Regions from separate parts of the Methylocystis sp. Se48 genome, predicted to be linked through region 3. Evidence: riboswitches for the same ligand, from Rfam matches in the RefSeq annotation. Region 3 holds a riboswitch; each other region holds the start of a gene.
What was found. Region 3 has a riboswitch for fluoride ahead of ACV959_RS13275 (MFS transporter). Riboswitches for the same ligand answer to the same signal wherever they lie in the genome.

Region 1 (5,203 bases), 1.0 Mb from region 3:
ATGCGCACGCCGCGGTCGACGACGACATTCGTCAATCTCGCCGAACGGCCGACGTCGACATAGGGAAGGATCACGGCGTTTTCGACCGTGGCGTAGGAGTTGACGCGAACGCCCGTGAAAAGGAGGGAGCGCCGCAGGGTCGAGCCCGAAACGATGCAGCCGCCGGAGACCAGCGACGAGAGCGCCTGTCCGCGGCGCCCGACCTGGTCGTGCACGAATTTCGCGGGCGGCGTGATTTCCGCATAGGTCCAGATCGGCCAGTTGCGGTCATAGAGATCGAGCTGCGGCACGAAATCGGTGAGGTCGATATTCGCCGCCCAATAGGCGTCCACCGTTCCAACGTCGCGCCAATAGGCGTGCTGTTCGCTCGCCGCGCGCACGCAGGAGCGCGAGAAGTGATGCGCGACCGCTTTGCCGTGCTTCACGATATAGGGGATGATGTCCTTGCCAAAATCATGTGTGGAGCCCGCGTCGAGGGCGTCGCGCCGCAACTGGTCGTAAAGGAACCTCGCCTCGAAGACATAGATCCCCATGCTCACCAGCGCGCGGTCGGGCCGATGAGGCATGGCGGGCGGGTCCTTGGGCTTTTCGACGAAAGAGATGATGCGGTCGTGGCCGTCGACGTGCATCACGCCAAAGCCCGACGCCTCGGCGCGCGGGACTTCGAGGCAGCCGATGGTGACGTCAGCGCCCTGATCCACATGCTGCTGGAGCATCGGCTCGTAATCCATCTTGTAGACGTGATCGCCCGCAAGCAGCACGATATATTTCGGATCGTAGCTTTCGATGATGTCGAGGTTCTGGAAGACGGCGTCGGCCGTGCCGAGATACCAGTGATCTTCGGACACGCGCTGGCTTGCGGGAAGAATGTCGAAGCTCTCGTTGCGTTCGGTGCGGAAAAAGCTCCAGCCGCGCTGCAAATGGCGGATGAGGCTGTGCGCCTTGTATTGCGTCGCCACGCAGATGCGGCGGATGCCGGAGTTGAGCGCGTTCGACAGCGCGAAGTCGATGATGCGGGATTTTCCGCCGAAATAGACCGCCGGCTTGGCGCGCCGATCGGTCAACTCCATGAGCCGCGAGCCGCGGCCGCCGGCGAGAACATAGGCCATGGCGTAGCGCGCGAGCGGCGCGTTGTCATAGGCGGCCATCAGTCACATCCTGTCCGCGTCAGATGCGATTCGACATTCATTGTAGACCATCGCTTTCGAATTCGAAGAACAAAGTGGCGAGCGGCGGGACTTGAATGTCCGCGCTCGCGGGAAAGCCAGCGAAACCTTGCGCGCGCGCCTCGATCGCGCCGAGGTTCCCCACCCCGGAGCCGCCATAGGCCGTCGCGTCGGAATTGAGGATTTCCCGCCAGCGACCGGCGCGGGGCAGGCCGAGCCGATAGGCGCGGCGCGGCACGGGCGTGAAGTTCGACACGACCACGACCGCCTTCGAGCGGTCCGCGCCATAGCGGGCGAAGGCGAAGACGGAGCTGTCGGCGTCGTCGACGACGATCCATTCGAACCCGTCGCTCTCGCAGTCGCGCGTGTGGAGCGCCTCGCGGCTGCGATAGAGGCGATTCAGATCGCGCACGAAGTGTTTCAGGCCGCGATGCGGTGCGTAATCGAGAAGCCGCCAGTCCAGTTCGGCGGCGTAATTCCATTCGCTCGTCTGGCCGAACTCCTGGCCCATGAAAAGAAGCTTCTTGCCCGGATGGCCCCACATGAAGCCATAATAGGCGCGCGCGCCCGCAAAGCGCCGCCACTCGTCGCCCGGCATTTTCGATACGATCGCGCCTTTGCCGTGCACGACTTCGTCATGCGAGAGCGGCAGAACGAAATTCTCCGCGAAGGCGTAGAGGAGGCCGAAGGTCAGCTCGTTGTGCCGCCATTTGCGATAGACGGGATCGGACGACATGTAGCGCAGCGTGTCGTTCATCCAGCCCATGTTCCATTTGAAGCCAAAGCCGAGCCCGCCCGCGTCGGTTGGCCGCGTCACGCCGCCCCAGGAGGTCGATTCCTCGGCGATGGTCACGACGCCCGGATAGAGCCCATAGACGAGTTCGTTGAATTTCCGCAGAAAGGCGACGGCGTCACGGTTGTCGTTGGAGCCGTCTGGGTTCGGCGCCCATTCCCCCGCCTTCCGCGAGTAATCGAGGTAGAGCATGGAGGCGACGGCGTCGACGCGCAGCCCGTCGATATGGAAGCGGTCGAGCCAGAAGAGCGCGCTGGCGATAAGGAAATTCGCCACCTCGCGGCGGCCGTAGTCGTAGATCGCCGTGTTCCAGTCGGGATGGAAGCCGCGGCGCGGGTCGGGATGTTCGTAGAGCGGCCCGCCGTCGAAGCGGGCGAGGCCGTGTTCGTCGGTCGGGAAATGCGCCGGCACCCAGTCGAGAATGACGCCGAGGCCCGCTTGATGGGCGTGGTCGACGAAGCGCTTGAAGCCATACGAATCGCCATGGCGGCGCGTCGGCGCGAAGAGGCCAATGGGCTGATAGCCCCAGGAGGCGTCGAGCGGATGCTCGTTGACCGGCAGAAGCTCGATATGGGTGAAGCCCATGTCCGCGACATAGGGGATCAACTGATCAGCGAGTTCGTCGTAGCTGAGAAAGCGCCAGCCCTCCGCCTTGCGCCAGGAGGGCAGGTGAACCTCGTAGATCGACATGGGCGCGCGACGCGGATCGCATTCGGCGCGCGTGCGCATGTGAACGGCGTCGCCCCATTCGTAAGGCGCCGTCGAGGCGACGACGGAGGCCGTGGAGGGGCGCAACTCCGCCTCGAAGCCGAAGGGGTCGGCCTTGAGCGGCAGGAGATCGCCGTCGCGCCCGACGATCTCGAATTTATAGACGGCGCCGGCGCCGGCGCCGGGGATGAAAATCTCCCAGACGCCGCTGTCGACGCGCTTGCGCATTTGCGCGCGCCGGCCGTCCCACTGGTTGAAATCGCCGACGACCGAAACCCGCCGGGCGTTGGGCGCCCAGACGGCGAAATTCGTTCCCTCGACTCCCTCATGGGACACGGCATGGGCGCCGAGCCGCTCGTAGAGCCTTTGGTGCGCGCCCTCGACGAGGAGGTAGTCGTCGAGCGGGCCGAGATAGGGCGGGAAGGCGTAAGGGTCCGCGAAGGTCCATTCGGCGCCGCCGCCGGCGGCGGCGAGGCGGTAGGGCGCGCGGGAGGACAATGGCGTCAGGCCTTCGAAAAAACCCTCGGGATGAACGCGCTCGAGAGAGGCGAGGCGGCGCCCCTCGGGCGTCTGGGCCGACACTGTCTCGGCGCCGGGAACGAAGGCGCGAATCACATAGCCCGCCGCCGTCTCGTGCAGGCCGAGCAGCGCGAAAGGATCGCCGTGGCGGGCCGCGACGATCGCCGCGACCGCGTCCGGGTCCGCCCGCCAATTGGGTTTTGTCATGAGCAGCAATTGATCCGAGTGGTCCGGCGGGGAGAGAAGCTCGGCCTTGCCGCCAGCAACTGCGAAGCCAGCCGCCCGCCATGCGACGATGATGACCCTTCCGGCGCCATCGGGGAAGACCCCAAAAGAGGCCACAACGCCGCATGCCGCGCGAAAAAACGACGGATCGCCCCGCGGCCGGTTGACAAGGCGGCGCGCCCCTTGTCTAGAATTTTTTCAGGCGATGGGGTTCGCCTTGTAACCGCCCTTGGGGCCGATGACTCCTGCTCGCATCCGCACGTCGGGAGTCCGCCTTGATTCGCATCCATGTTCCAGAATCGATTCGCGGCTCCGTATTCTGCGGGTTTCGTGAGACTGGCGCATGACGGCCTTCGCGGACGAAAAGCTGACGGGCTGGCGCTTTCTGCTCTTCAATCTGGCGCTGGCGGTCGGCAATGTCATCGCGCTCTCCAACGTGCCGGGCTATACGGTGCTGGCTCCCTATGCGGCCGGCAGCCTCCAGGGCGTGACGCCGAGTTATGGCACCTGGGGCACGACCGACCATATGATGGGCATCGTGCTCGGCTTGCCGCTGGCGCGCTGGCTCTCGGCGCGTTTCGGCGATCATCGCGTCTACCCTGCTGCTTTCGTCGTCTATGCGATCTTCTCTATCGCCTGCGCGTCGAGCGAAACGATCTGGTTCTTCGTGCCGATGCGGATCGCCCTTGGCCTTGCGGGCGGCGTCATCCTGCCTGTGGGGCAGGCCCTGGCTCTCGGCGAAATTCCCGAGAAATATAGGACTTACGGCGTCGCTTGGTGGGCCGTGCTCAGCATGGCGCCCTTCACGCTCGGCGTTTTCATGGGCGGCTTCTGGGCCGAATATGTCAATTGGCGGATGCTGTTCTATTCGAACGTCATTCTCGGCCTGCCGATCGCCGGCGTGGTCGGCGCGCTGCTCTATGGCCGCGGGGTTAAGCCGCGCGTGACGCGATTCGACGCAATCGGGTTTTTCCTGATTGCGACCGTGCTGATCTGTTTTCAGACCATCCTGAACATGGGCAATGATTTCGACTGGTTCGGCTCGCCCCTGTTGACGCTCCTTCTCGTCATTGTGGTCGTGACGCTGCCGGTCTTTATCGTTTGGGAACTCGGCGAACGGCACCCCGTGATCGACATCCGCCTTTTCGGCCATCGCAATTACGCCGTCGCGACCTTTTGCTCGGTGGCCGGGTTTCTCGTCATACAGGGCACGCTGTCGGTTTTCGTCGGGCAGCTTCAGTTGCTCCTCGGTTATACGTCCTCGCTCGCGGGGGCTGTCTATCTCCTCATGGCCATTTTCGCCGTGCCGCTCATTTCAGTGGTGCACCTCCTGGTTAAACAAGTCGATCTTCGCTATCTGGCGTCGCTGAATTTCGTCGGATTTGCGATCACGCTGACATGGCTCGCGAAATACGACAAAATCGCTTATTTCGATCAGATCGCCACGCCGATGCTGTTTTTCGGCCTGTTCCTCGCGACCTTCTTCGCGCCGCCCGCAGCGATCGCCGTGCAAGGGCTGAGCGGCCCCAAGCTCGTCCGCGCGGCGGAGGAGCTCGCGATGTTGCGCACTGCCTTCGGGGCCTTCGGCATCACCTGGCAGGGCGTCATGCAGTTTCGCCGCACGCCATTCCACCAGCTTGGGCTGGCGGACCAGCTTGGCGGCCGCCGGTTTCCCTCGCTGGATTTGCTGCCCCAGCTCATGGACAAGCTTCAGGCGACCGGCATGAGCGAAGCGGCCGCCCGCGCGCAGGTCGCCCGCCTTGTTCGCCAGCAGGCGTTGCTGCTCGGCCTC
Region 2 (5,203 bases), 1.0 Mb from region 3:
GGCCTGCCGCATCGGCCGGGGTTGAAGATCGGCTGGTTTCATTGCGGCGCGGACCTCGCCGTCCCCGCGACCCAGGCGCCGCGGGAAAAGATCGCCGCGGCGGTCCGGGGGCCCTCGCCCGCCTTTCTGATGGTCGGCACGATCGAGCCGCGCAAGGGCCATCGCGTGGCGCTCGACGCCTTCGACGCCCTCTGGGCCGGCGGGATGGACGCCCGGCTCGTCGTCGTCGGACGGCGCGGCTGGTTCGAGGAAGCGATCGTCGCCGCAATGCAGGGTCATCGCGAATTCGGCAAGCGGCTCTTCTGGTTCGACGACGTCGACGACGGCGAACTGTCCTATCTCTACGATCGCGCCGGCGCCCTGATCTTTCCCTCTTACGCCGAGGGCTTCGGCCTGCCGATCGTCGAGGCGGCGCTGCGCGGGCGCCCGGTGATTTGCAGCGACATCCCGGTTTTTCGGGAGGTCGGACGCGAGGGCGCGGCGTATTTCCGCGTCAACGACCCATCCGCTCTCGCCGCGGCGATCCAGGACTTTCTCTCCGGCGCGCGACAGGCCGATCCGTCGCGGACGCTGCGCGCCTCCTGGGCCGACGCCGCGCGCCGCATCGTCGAGGTCGTGGCGCGCGATGAATGGCTGCGTCGCCTGCCCTAAAAGCGTGCTGCGTCGCAGCATTCGGCTTCAGCCGGGGATTGTTTCCGCGCGGCGCCAAAGCATGTTAGAGAAGCGGCAATCGGTCGCGGACATTCCGGTCGCTTCCCCAAGCGGCGGTGTCGCGGCTTTTCGCTTGTTTCGCGGGCCCCTCGCGGGCGCCGCCGACCTGGGGACAGACAATCAATGGCGCTCAATATTCCATTCGTGAACGATCCGACGCCCAGAACCTTCCTGAAGATGCTCAATCTGGAGGCGTCGCAGCTTTCACTTCCCGAATCCCAGAACCTGATGAAGGGCGCGCTCGCGGCCTATGTCGTGCTGCAGGCCGGCGCGCAGTTTTTCTCGCATTCGCTCGTCGTCAGCATCTTCTACGGCCTTGCGAGCGCGGGCGTTCTCTATGGCGCGACATTCTATTTGCTGCGCTATCTTCAGCAGGAGCAGAAGTTTGTCAAAACGCTCAGCGCGCTCGCCGTCATGGGCGCCGTGGCGGCCCTCGCCTACATTATCTTGCATCTGATCGTCGGCGTCGCCCTGCCGCCGCCGCTCCCGACCGAGAGGCTCGCCCGCTTCCTGCTCTTCCCGATCATCGTCTGGACGGCGTTCATGTACGCGTTCCTGTTCCGCCATGTGTCGCTGCGGCCGATTCCGGCCTTCGTCACGGCGTCGCTTTACGTGATCGCGATCGAAGTGGTGCTCTCCGCGATCAAGTTCTGAGCCGCGAGCCGCTCGGGGCCCATATCGCGAATTTCGGGAAGCGGCGTCCGCGAAGCGGGCGCCGTTTTTCTTTACGCGCCGGACGCCGCCTAAAGATTGTCGAAACCATGGTCGCGAATTAAGCGCGCATTAAGCATGATCGCTCATTCTTCCTTCATTCCCGCGCCGCGCCCCCGCGCCGGCCGGCGCCCGAGCAAGGAAGACAGCAATGGTTCGCCCGTTTTTGCGCGCCCGCGCGACGATCGCCACCGCGCTTTTCGGCGCGTTTCTCGCGCCCGCGACGCAGGCCGCCGACATGCCGCTCCCGATAGAGGCGCCGCCGCCGCTCGAAGGTCCGGTGGAATGGGGCTCCAACTGGTATTTGCGCGGTCAAGTCGGCGCGGCGGACCAGAACATCTCCACGATCGACGGCATGCGCCTGCAGACGAGCTGGCCGTCCAACTGGACGCTGGGAATTGGCGGCGGCTACAAATTCAACGACTGGTTCCGCGCCGATCTGACCATCGATTATCAAAAGCTCTGGTCGCGCAGCGGCGTGCAGCCGTCGATGCCCTGCTTTATCGTGACGGGCGGCGGCGGAGGCGGCGTCATCAGCAATGGCGTAATGCCCTTCACCTGCGCGCCGACCGTCAACAACAACAACGAGTCGATCTCGTTCTTGGCCAATCTCTATCTCGATCTTGGAAACTTCGGCGGCTTCACGCCCTACATCGGCGCCGGCGCCGGCGCGAATGTGCTGATCCAGCGCCATTACGTCGCCTGGACGCCGGCGCTCTATCCCTACGGCCTCTCTGTCACGCACAATGGCGATCATGTGAGCTTCGCCTATGCGGCCATGGCGGGCGTCAGCTACGACCTCGACGAACACTGGAAGATCGACCTCGGTTACCGCTGGGTCAACCTCGGCCGCATCCAGGGATATGACATCTTCAACAACCGCGTCTCGCGCGATCTTATCAGCAACCAGTTGCGGCTGGGCTTCCGCTACATGATCGACTGAGGCGGGCGTCGCACGCGGGTTCCGCCGCTCTAGGCGCGCGGCGGCGGCGATGTTAAACAACCGGCCGGCCGGCCCTCGGGCCCGGCCGGATTTCATTTTCGCGCGCCGCGCGCCTCATCCGGATCGCCGCCTCATGACTTCTCTCGATGTTCTCGGTATCGGCAACGCCATCGTCGACACAATTTCCCGCGCCGAGGACGATTTTCTTGCCGCCAATGGACTCGCCAAGGGCTCCATGGCTCTCGTGGACGAGGCGCGCGCGGCCGCGCTCTATGAGAAAATGGGGCCGACGACCGTCATTTCCGGCGGCTCCGCCGCCAACACCATGGCGGGCCTCGCAGGACTCGGCGCCAAGGCGGGCTTCGTCGGCAAGGTGAAGGATGACGAGGCGGGCCGCGAATTCACCCACGACATCCGCAAGGCGGGCGTGGCCTTCGACACGCCGGCCGCGACGGACGGGGCCGCCACCGCGCGCTGCCTCATCTTCGTGACGCCGGACGGCCAGCGCACGATGAACACTTTTCTCGGCGCCTGTCAGGCGCTCGCGCCCTCGGACATCGACGAGGCGCGGGTCGCGGAGGCCAAGGTGCTCTACATGGAGGGCTATCTGTGGGATCCGCCGGGCGCCAAGGAAGCCTTTCTGAAAGCCGCCAGGGTCTCCCGCGCCCATGGCCGCAAGGTGGCGCTCACCTTGTCCGACTCCTTCTGCGTCGACCGCTATCGCGGCGAATTCCTCGCGCTCATTCGCGAACGCGTCGTCGACATCGTCTTCGCCAATGAGAGCGAACTGCATTCGCTTTACGAAACCGCCGATTTTGACACGGCGCTCACGGCGTTGCGCGCGGAGAAAGATCTGCTCGGCGTCGTGACGCGCTCGGAGAAGGGCTGCGTCGTGGCGAATGGCGACAGCCTGATTTCGGCGCCGGCCTTTCCGGTCGAGGAAGTCGTCGACACGACGGGCGCGGGCGACCTCTTCGCGGCCGGCTTCCTCGCGGGCTATGCGAAAGGGCTGCCGCACGAGAAGAGCGCCGCGCTCGGCGCGCTGGCGGCGGCCGAAATCATCTCGCATGTCGGCGCGCGTCCACAGAAGGATTTGCTGCAGCTCGCTCGAGACAACGGCCTGCTGGCCTGAACGAAGCCACTATTGGGAGGAAACAGGATGCGCGCTTTCACCAAGGCTGTCGTCGCGGCGTTCGCCGCCGCCGCTTGCGCCGCCGCCATTGCGCCGGCGGCCGTTTGCGCTCAGGAGACGACGCTCACCGCGAGCGGCCTCAAATACACCGACGTCAAGGTCGGCGCAGGCGCGGAGGCGAAGCCCGGCAAAACCGTGTCCGTCCATTACACGGGCTGGCTCTACAACAACGGCCAGAAGGGCAAGAAATTCGACAGCTCGCGCGACCGCGGCGAGCCTTTCGACTTTCCGCTCGGCGGCGGCCAGGTCATCCCGGGCTGGGACGAAGGCGTCGCGGGCATGAAGGTCGGCGGCAAGCGCACGCTGATCATTCCCCCGGCGCTCGGCTATGGCGCGGCCGGCGCCGGCGGCGTCATTCCGCCCGGCGCGACGCTTCTCTTCGACGTCGAGCTGCTGGGCGTGAAGTAAGGCGCGCCGGCCAACCTCGCGGACGGTTGACAAAGCAACGCCTCGTACGACTAAAGTGCATCAGGCGATGGGGTTCGCCTTGTAACCGCCCTTGGGGCTGATGACTCCTGCGATCGTCTGCATGGCGGGAGTCTGCATGAAACCTTTTTCTACGTCCAAAATCTGTCCGTTGATTTCAGGCGCCGGCGAAAAGCCTGTCAACGCCGCCCTGGCGCCCGTCGTCGCGGGAGGCGCGCAATGACTCCGATCTGGGCGCAAGTCGCTTTCGTTTTCGCGCTCGCCCTCGGCGCGAGCGTTCTGGCCAGCCGTTTCCGTCTCTCCACGGCTTTGGTGGAAATCCTCGTCGGCCTCGGCGCGCGCGCCGTGCTCGGCCTTGCCGGCTATGAGACGTTCTTCGCCGTCCAGGAGCCCTGGGTGAAGACGCTCGCCGGAATCGGCGCGATTCTGCTCACCTTCCTCGCCGGCGCCGAACTCGATCCGGACGTCTTCAAGCGGCAATGGAAAGAGGCCGCCGCCATCGGCATGGCGAGCTTCCTCATCCCCTCCGTCGCCTGCTGGGCGGCGGCGCATTATCTCCTCGGCTGGGACTCTTCGCCCGCCCTGCTCGCCGGCATCGCGCTCGCCGCCACGTCCGTCGCCGTCGTCTATACGGTGATGATGGAGTATGGCTTCAACCGGACGGATTACGGCAAGACCATCCTCGCCGCCTGCTTCATCACGGATCTCGGCACCGTCGTCACGCTCGGCCTGGTGTTTTCGCCCTTCACCTGGAAGACGCTCCTCTTCGTCGCGGCGCTCGGGGGAGCCTTCGTTTACCTGCCGAAAATCGTCCCGCTCGCCTTCGCGCGCTTCGGCGGCCGGCCCTCGGAATTTGAGGCGAAGTTCCTGCTCCTCGCGCTGATGGGGCTTGGCGCGCTGGCCACCTGGGCAGGGAGCGAGGCGGTGCTGCCGGCTTATCTCGTCGGCATGGCGCTGGCCGGAACCGTCGGCCGCGACGCCGCGCTGATCAAGCGGCTGCGCGCCATCACGATCGGCCTGCTCACGCCCTTCTATTTCATCCGCGCCGGCTATTTCGTCTCGCTGCCGGCCGTCGTCATGGCGCCTGTCGGCGTGATCGTCTTCGTCGCAGCGGAGATGTCGAGCAAGATCGTGAGCGTCTATCCGGTCGCGCGCGCCTTCCGGTCGCCGCACAAGGACGCGATGTACACGACGCTGCTGATGGCGTCGGGCCTGACATT
Region 3 (5,203 bases):
CGCGCGGCGCGCCGGCATGCACCTCGGCGCCGACATGGTGCGCGACGAGCCGGATGATCCTCTCGCCGTCTTCCGCCGAAAGTCGCACGCCCGTATCCTCGAGCCCGCTCGTCAGACGATCGAGCCAAAGCCGTCCGTCGGGATTGAGCATGATCTCGACGACGCTCGCATCGTCGAGCCAGCTCGCAATCTCTGCGCCGAGCGCCGTGCGCAACATGCGTGCGCTGCGCGATAGCGCTTCAGCGTTGTCGTTTTGAGAGCGCACATCAGTCCCCAGTCTCCGCCGAACCGAAGGTGGTTCAGAGTCGGGGTTGATTAAAAAAGGCCGGAATCGACGCAGTGCAACAAGTCAGTCGAAGGCGTAGGGCTTTGGCGTGCAATGACAGGGGATTGGCAGGGGGCTTACCGCTATGCCTCTCACAAAAAGGGGGACGTCCCAAAAAGAATCCTGCCGACGCTTGGTTCGATCGCGGTTTCGACAACCCGTCCGCGCGCGGCGCGTTGGCGCCTTTGGGAAACTGCCAGACGCTGGGTGTTCTGAGGATGAGGCGCGCATGATAGAGATCCACGTAGTTTGAGCGACAATTGAAGTAGCTCTTTGATTGACGCCAACAACGCGGAAGAAGATATCTTCGACTGATGGGAAAATGAGCGTCCTGGAATTGCTCAGGCCGCAACATTTTTCTGCGTCTCGGCGTGATTGGGATTGTCGGCGTCTGCGGGACCTTCCTGTTCAGGGAACGCCGATCGTGCTTAATCTCAGTGTGGGACGCTTCCGATGCTTCAGCGACGGTACAGACCTTCGCGGAAATGCCTGCCTCCGATCTGAGCCAAATCTAGCCCGGAGATCGGCGATGAGGTCGCCAAGTTTGGCGTTGTTACTCGGGGGTCTTCAAACGCCTGCTTTGTCTCATCCGACGAGGTCTAGCTCCTCATAGCCGCCAGTACCGCTTCTCTCGCGCCGAGCCATATTCGGCCGCTGATACCTGAGCAAGCATTCAACTCTTCTTGCTGGAGGCATTCAGACCGTCGACACACCTATCTCGAATTTAGATGCTGGCGGGGCTAAGTGCGCTGACGTGCAAGTCGCTAATAAGCGCGAGTGCCGCCGTTGATCGGCAGATAAGCGTTGCCGGGCCTGCTTAATGCGCTGTGCTCGGGCAAACTGGAGGGGTTATCTAGATCTTAACCGTGACGCCTTTTTGCTCGGGACAACGGTCTAGTTTGTTTCCGAGTCCTCAATCTCGACGACGCCCGCGTCCCGATCAGTAGTCTGACTACGGAGCGGCGCGGAGATTCGCCAGTCAAGATGATTGACAAGGATACTTCCCTGCGGCTTATAAAATGGAAAGGCGATGGAGTTCGCCTTGTAACCGCCCTTGGGGCTGATGACTCCTGCTTGCGCATGCACGCTAGGAGTCCGCTCTGAATAAGCCCCTGTTTCCCCTCCGATTACGCCTGAAATGGCGCTACTCTCGCTCAGATTGGGCGGGAACATGACGGCCGTTGAGCAAGACCGGCTGACCGGCTGGCGATTCGTCCTCTTCAATGCCGCGCTCGCTGGCGGCAACGTGATCGCCCTCTCGAATGTGCCCGGCTATACGGTCCTGGCCCCTTACGCGGCCGGCAGCCTCCAAGGCGTCACGCCCAGTTTCGGCACCTGGGCGACGACCGACCACATGATGGGGATTGTGCTCGGCCTGCCTTTCGCCCGCTGGCTGTCGGCGCGGTATGGCGACTACCGGGTTTATGTCGCCGCCTTCATCGCCTATGCGATTTTTTCCCTGGCTTGCGCCTGGAGCGAAACCATCTGGTTCTTCGTGCCGGCGCGCTTCCTGCTGGGACTGGCGGGCGGGGTGCTTCTCCCCATCGGCCAGGGCCTCGTCCTAAATGAACTCCCCGAGAAATACCGCACCTACGGGGTCGCCTGGTGGGGCGTGCTCAGCATGGCCCCTTTCACCCTTGGCGTCTTCATGGGTGGCTTCTGGGCGGAGTATTTCAACTGGCGGATGCTGTTTTATTCAAATGTGATTTTTGGCTTGCTCATTGCCGGAGTTATTGGCGCTCTGCTTTATGGCCGCCCTTACAGCCGGCGCATCACGCGTTTCGACACCGTCGGCGTGCTGTTGATCGCCGTCACCCTGGTCGGGATCCAAACTATCTTTAATCAGGGCAACGACTTCGACTGGCTCGGGTCAACATTTCTGACAATCGTCCTGATCGCCGTCGTCATCACTCTCCCGACATTCATCATCTGGGAGTTGGGTGAGCGGCGCCCCGTTCTGGACATTCGCCTCTTCGCTCATCGCAACTACGCCGTCGCGACTTTTTGCTCCGTCGTCGGCTTCCTCTTCATTCAGGGCATGCTGTCGGTCTTTGTCGGACAGCTTCAGTTGCTGCTCGGCTACACTTCGTCAGGCGCTGGGGTCGTCTATCTTACCATGGCCCTGCTCGCCGTGCCTCTCGTCTCCGTAGTGCACTTGCTCGTCCGCCACATTGATTTACGCCTCTTCGCCAGCCTGAATTTCCTCGGCTTCTCGGTGACCATGACTTGGCTGGGCCTGTTCGATAAGCCGGCGTCGTTCGACCAGATCACTGTGCCGATGACTTTCTTCGGCTTCTTCCTGGCGACGTTCTTCGCACCCCCAGCGGCCATCGCGGTCCAAGGTCTTGCGGGCTCGCAACTGATCCGCGCCGCAGAGGAGCTTGCGATGTTGCGCACAGCCGCCGGCGCCTATGGCATCACCCTGCAAGGGGTCATGCAGTTCCGCCGAACGCCTTTCCACCAACTGGACCTCGCTGATCAACTCGGCGGCAGGCGTTTCCCGTCGCTCGACCTTCTCCCGCAGCTTTTGGACAAGCTGCAAGCGTTGGGCATGAGCGAATCCGTCGCGCGGGCGCAGGTTTCTCGCCTGATCCGCCAGCAAGCGCTGCTTATGGGACTCAACGACGCTTTCCTCACCGGGGCGCTAGCCTTCTCTGGCCTTGCGATTTTGGTTTGGTTGGCAAAACCCAAGGCGCCGTCGCCGAAACCAAGCTTAAAGCTTCTCCGCGCTGAAGAACTGATGGAAGAGCCCTGATGCTCTGTCGCAACGCAAATGGGCAAAGCATGATCCGCCGCTTACACAGGTCCATCCCTGTAGCAGCGGCGGTCGCGTCGTTGGGCGGCTGCATGCCCACGGCGCAGGAACAACGCGCCGAATTCATGGAGCCGCCGCCGATGAAGCGAACGATCGCGGCGTCGGGCGTGAAGAGCGTTAGCTCCGAAAACGGCTGGCCGACGGTGCAATGGTGGAAATCCTTCCGTAGCGCTGACCTCGACCGCATCATGGAGAAATGCCTGCGGGACAATCAAGGCTTGAGAAAAGCCGCCGACACCCTGAAAGACGCCGAGGCGGCGGTCGACATCGCAGGCTCGCGCCTGACGCCCTATGTCGAGGCCGATCTCTCCTACAAGCAGTATCGCTACGCCGAGCATGGCGTCGCCGCGGGACTCAATCCGCTGCAGGGAGGAAAACAAAAATCCACCGCCTTCCTCAATCCGATTTCCGCCAAATGGGAGCTGGACTTCTGGGGCAAGAACCGCGCCTTGCTCGACGCCGCCATCGGCGACGCGCTGGCGCAGGCGGGCGAACTCGAACAAACTCGCTTATTGCTGACGACGAGCGTCGCGCGCGCCTATCTGCGCGGCTATATCCTGGCGGAGCAACTCAAGCTCGCCAAAGAGTTGACGGGCATGCGCCGCGAGCTGCGCCAGCTCGCCGAAACGCGCTACCAAACCGGCATCGAAATCCTTGACGTCGTCCAAATCGCGCGGAGCAACGAAGAGGCGGCGGTTCGCCGCGAGGCCTCGCTGACGGCGGCGATCGAGATTCAGGAAAACGCGCTCGCGCGCCTGATGGGCGAGGGGCCCGACGTGGCGCGTGGCCTCTTCGCCAGAAGGCAAAGCGTCGCGCCGGCGCCGCCCGCTCTTCCAAGGGAACTCCCGATCGAATTGCTCGCCCACCGTCCGGACCTCATGGCGTCGCTGCGCCGCGCCGAAGCCTGGGCGGATCGCATTCATGCCGCCAAGGCCCTATTCCTGCCCTCGATTGACCTTTCGGTCTCGGCGGGGCTTGAGGCTTCCGTCAGCTCCACCCAATTCGCCAAGCTCGGCGGCTACCTCTTCAACCCCGGCGCCATGGTCTACAGCGTCACGCCGGGGTTGCATCTGCCGATCTTTCAGGGTGGCAAGCTCACCGGCAATCTCGAAACCCAGCGCGCTGATTACGACCAGGCGGTCGATACTTACAATGAGACGCTGCTCACCGCCGCGCAGCAGGTCGCGGACGCACTCGCCACCCTGAAGCGGGCCAAGGCGGAGTACGAGTCGCAAGGGCGCTTCATCAAGGCGCGCCGCGCTGCTGTTCAGCTTGCCCGCATCCGGCTTCAGGGCGGCCTGCAAGATCGGCGGGAATTCGCACAGCTATACGCCGACACGCTGGACGCTGTCTTCATCCAGCGCGGCATTGAAGGCGACAGACTGATAGCAACGGTAGATCTCATGCAGGCTCTGGGTGGCGGTTACGACGCAGGCCCCCAAGCTTATGAGCCGAGACCGGCGCCCGAGACCGATCCGATTACGGCGGTGGTTGACGTTGTTCAATCACTGGGGGGAGGCTGATTTTGACCGTGGAACAGACGAGCGTGCCGCTCGCCCGAAAGAAGATTCGCGCTCGCCGAAATTTCCTGCTCAAGGCTTTGGCCGTGGGCGTCGCTGTCGGCGTGTTGGCGGCCGCCTTCCGCTATCTGACCTATGATCGCGACTGGGTGACCACGGACAATGCGTTTGTCAGCGGCAATATTATTCCGGTGCAGGCGGATGCGACGGGCGTCGTCGCAAAGGTTCTTGCCGAAGAAACCCAGCTCGTTAAAAAAGGCGAGGTGCTCGTCGAACTTGACGAACAGCGCGCCCGGGCCGCGCTCGGCCAAGCTGAGGCAGAACTCGCCCGCGCGGTGCGAAACGTTGGCGCGCTCTTCGCCAACCGACGGCAGATCTGCCAGAAAATAACGGCTCGCGCCGCCGTTCGCGAACGAACGATCCATGATCTTGCGCGCTACAAAAAGGCGGCGACAAGCGGCGCGGCCTCCGGCCAGATGCTACAGAATGCCGAAGATACGCTAGCTGCGCAGGAGGCCGATCTCCGGGAAGCCCGTGCAGAAT

Region 1: another riboswitch for fluoride. It lies ahead of ACV959_RS00280 (MFS transporter); the one in region 3 lies ahead of ACV959_RS13275 (MFS transporter).
Region 2: another riboswitch for fluoride. It lies ahead of ACV959_RS00275 (cation:proton antiporter); the one in region 3 lies ahead of ACV959_RS13275 (MFS transporter).

What each region holds. Positions count from the first base shown of each region.
Region 1 is NZ_CM149850.1:48,575-53,777, reverse strand. Features, by position in the region: gene glgC (glucose-1-phosphate adenylyltransferase) at 1-1,148, opposite strand, end outside; gene glgB (1,4-alpha-glucan branching protein GlgB) at 1,186-3,393, opposite strand; fluoride riboswitch at 3,604-3,666, shown strand; gene ACV959_RS00280 (MFS transporter) at 3,755-5,203, shown strand, end outside.
Region 2 is NZ_CM149850.1:43,020-48,222, forward strand. Features, by position in the region: gene ACV959_RS00250 (glycosyltransferase family 4 protein) at 1-651, shown strand, start outside; gene ACV959_RS00255 (hypothetical protein) at 835-1,365, shown strand; gene ACV959_RS00260 (outer membrane protein) at 1,574-2,365, shown strand; gene ACV959_RS00265 (adenosine kinase) at 2,499-3,497, shown strand; gene ACV959_RS00270 (FKBP-type peptidyl-prolyl cis-trans isomerase) at 3,525-3,965, shown strand; fluoride riboswitch at 4,020-4,082, shown strand; gene ACV959_RS00275 (cation:proton antiporter) at 4,203-5,203, shown strand, end outside.
Region 3 is NZ_CM149850.1:2,714,862-2,720,064, reverse strand. Features, by position in the region: gene trbB (P-type conjugative transfer ATPase TrbB) at 1-217, opposite strand, end outside; fluoride riboswitch at 1,343-1,405, shown strand; gene ACV959_RS13275 (MFS transporter) at 1,497-3,080, shown strand; gene ACV959_RS13270 (efflux transporter outer membrane subunit) at 3,080-4,663, shown strand; gene ACV959_RS13265 (HlyD family secretion protein) at 4,672-5,203, shown strand, end outside.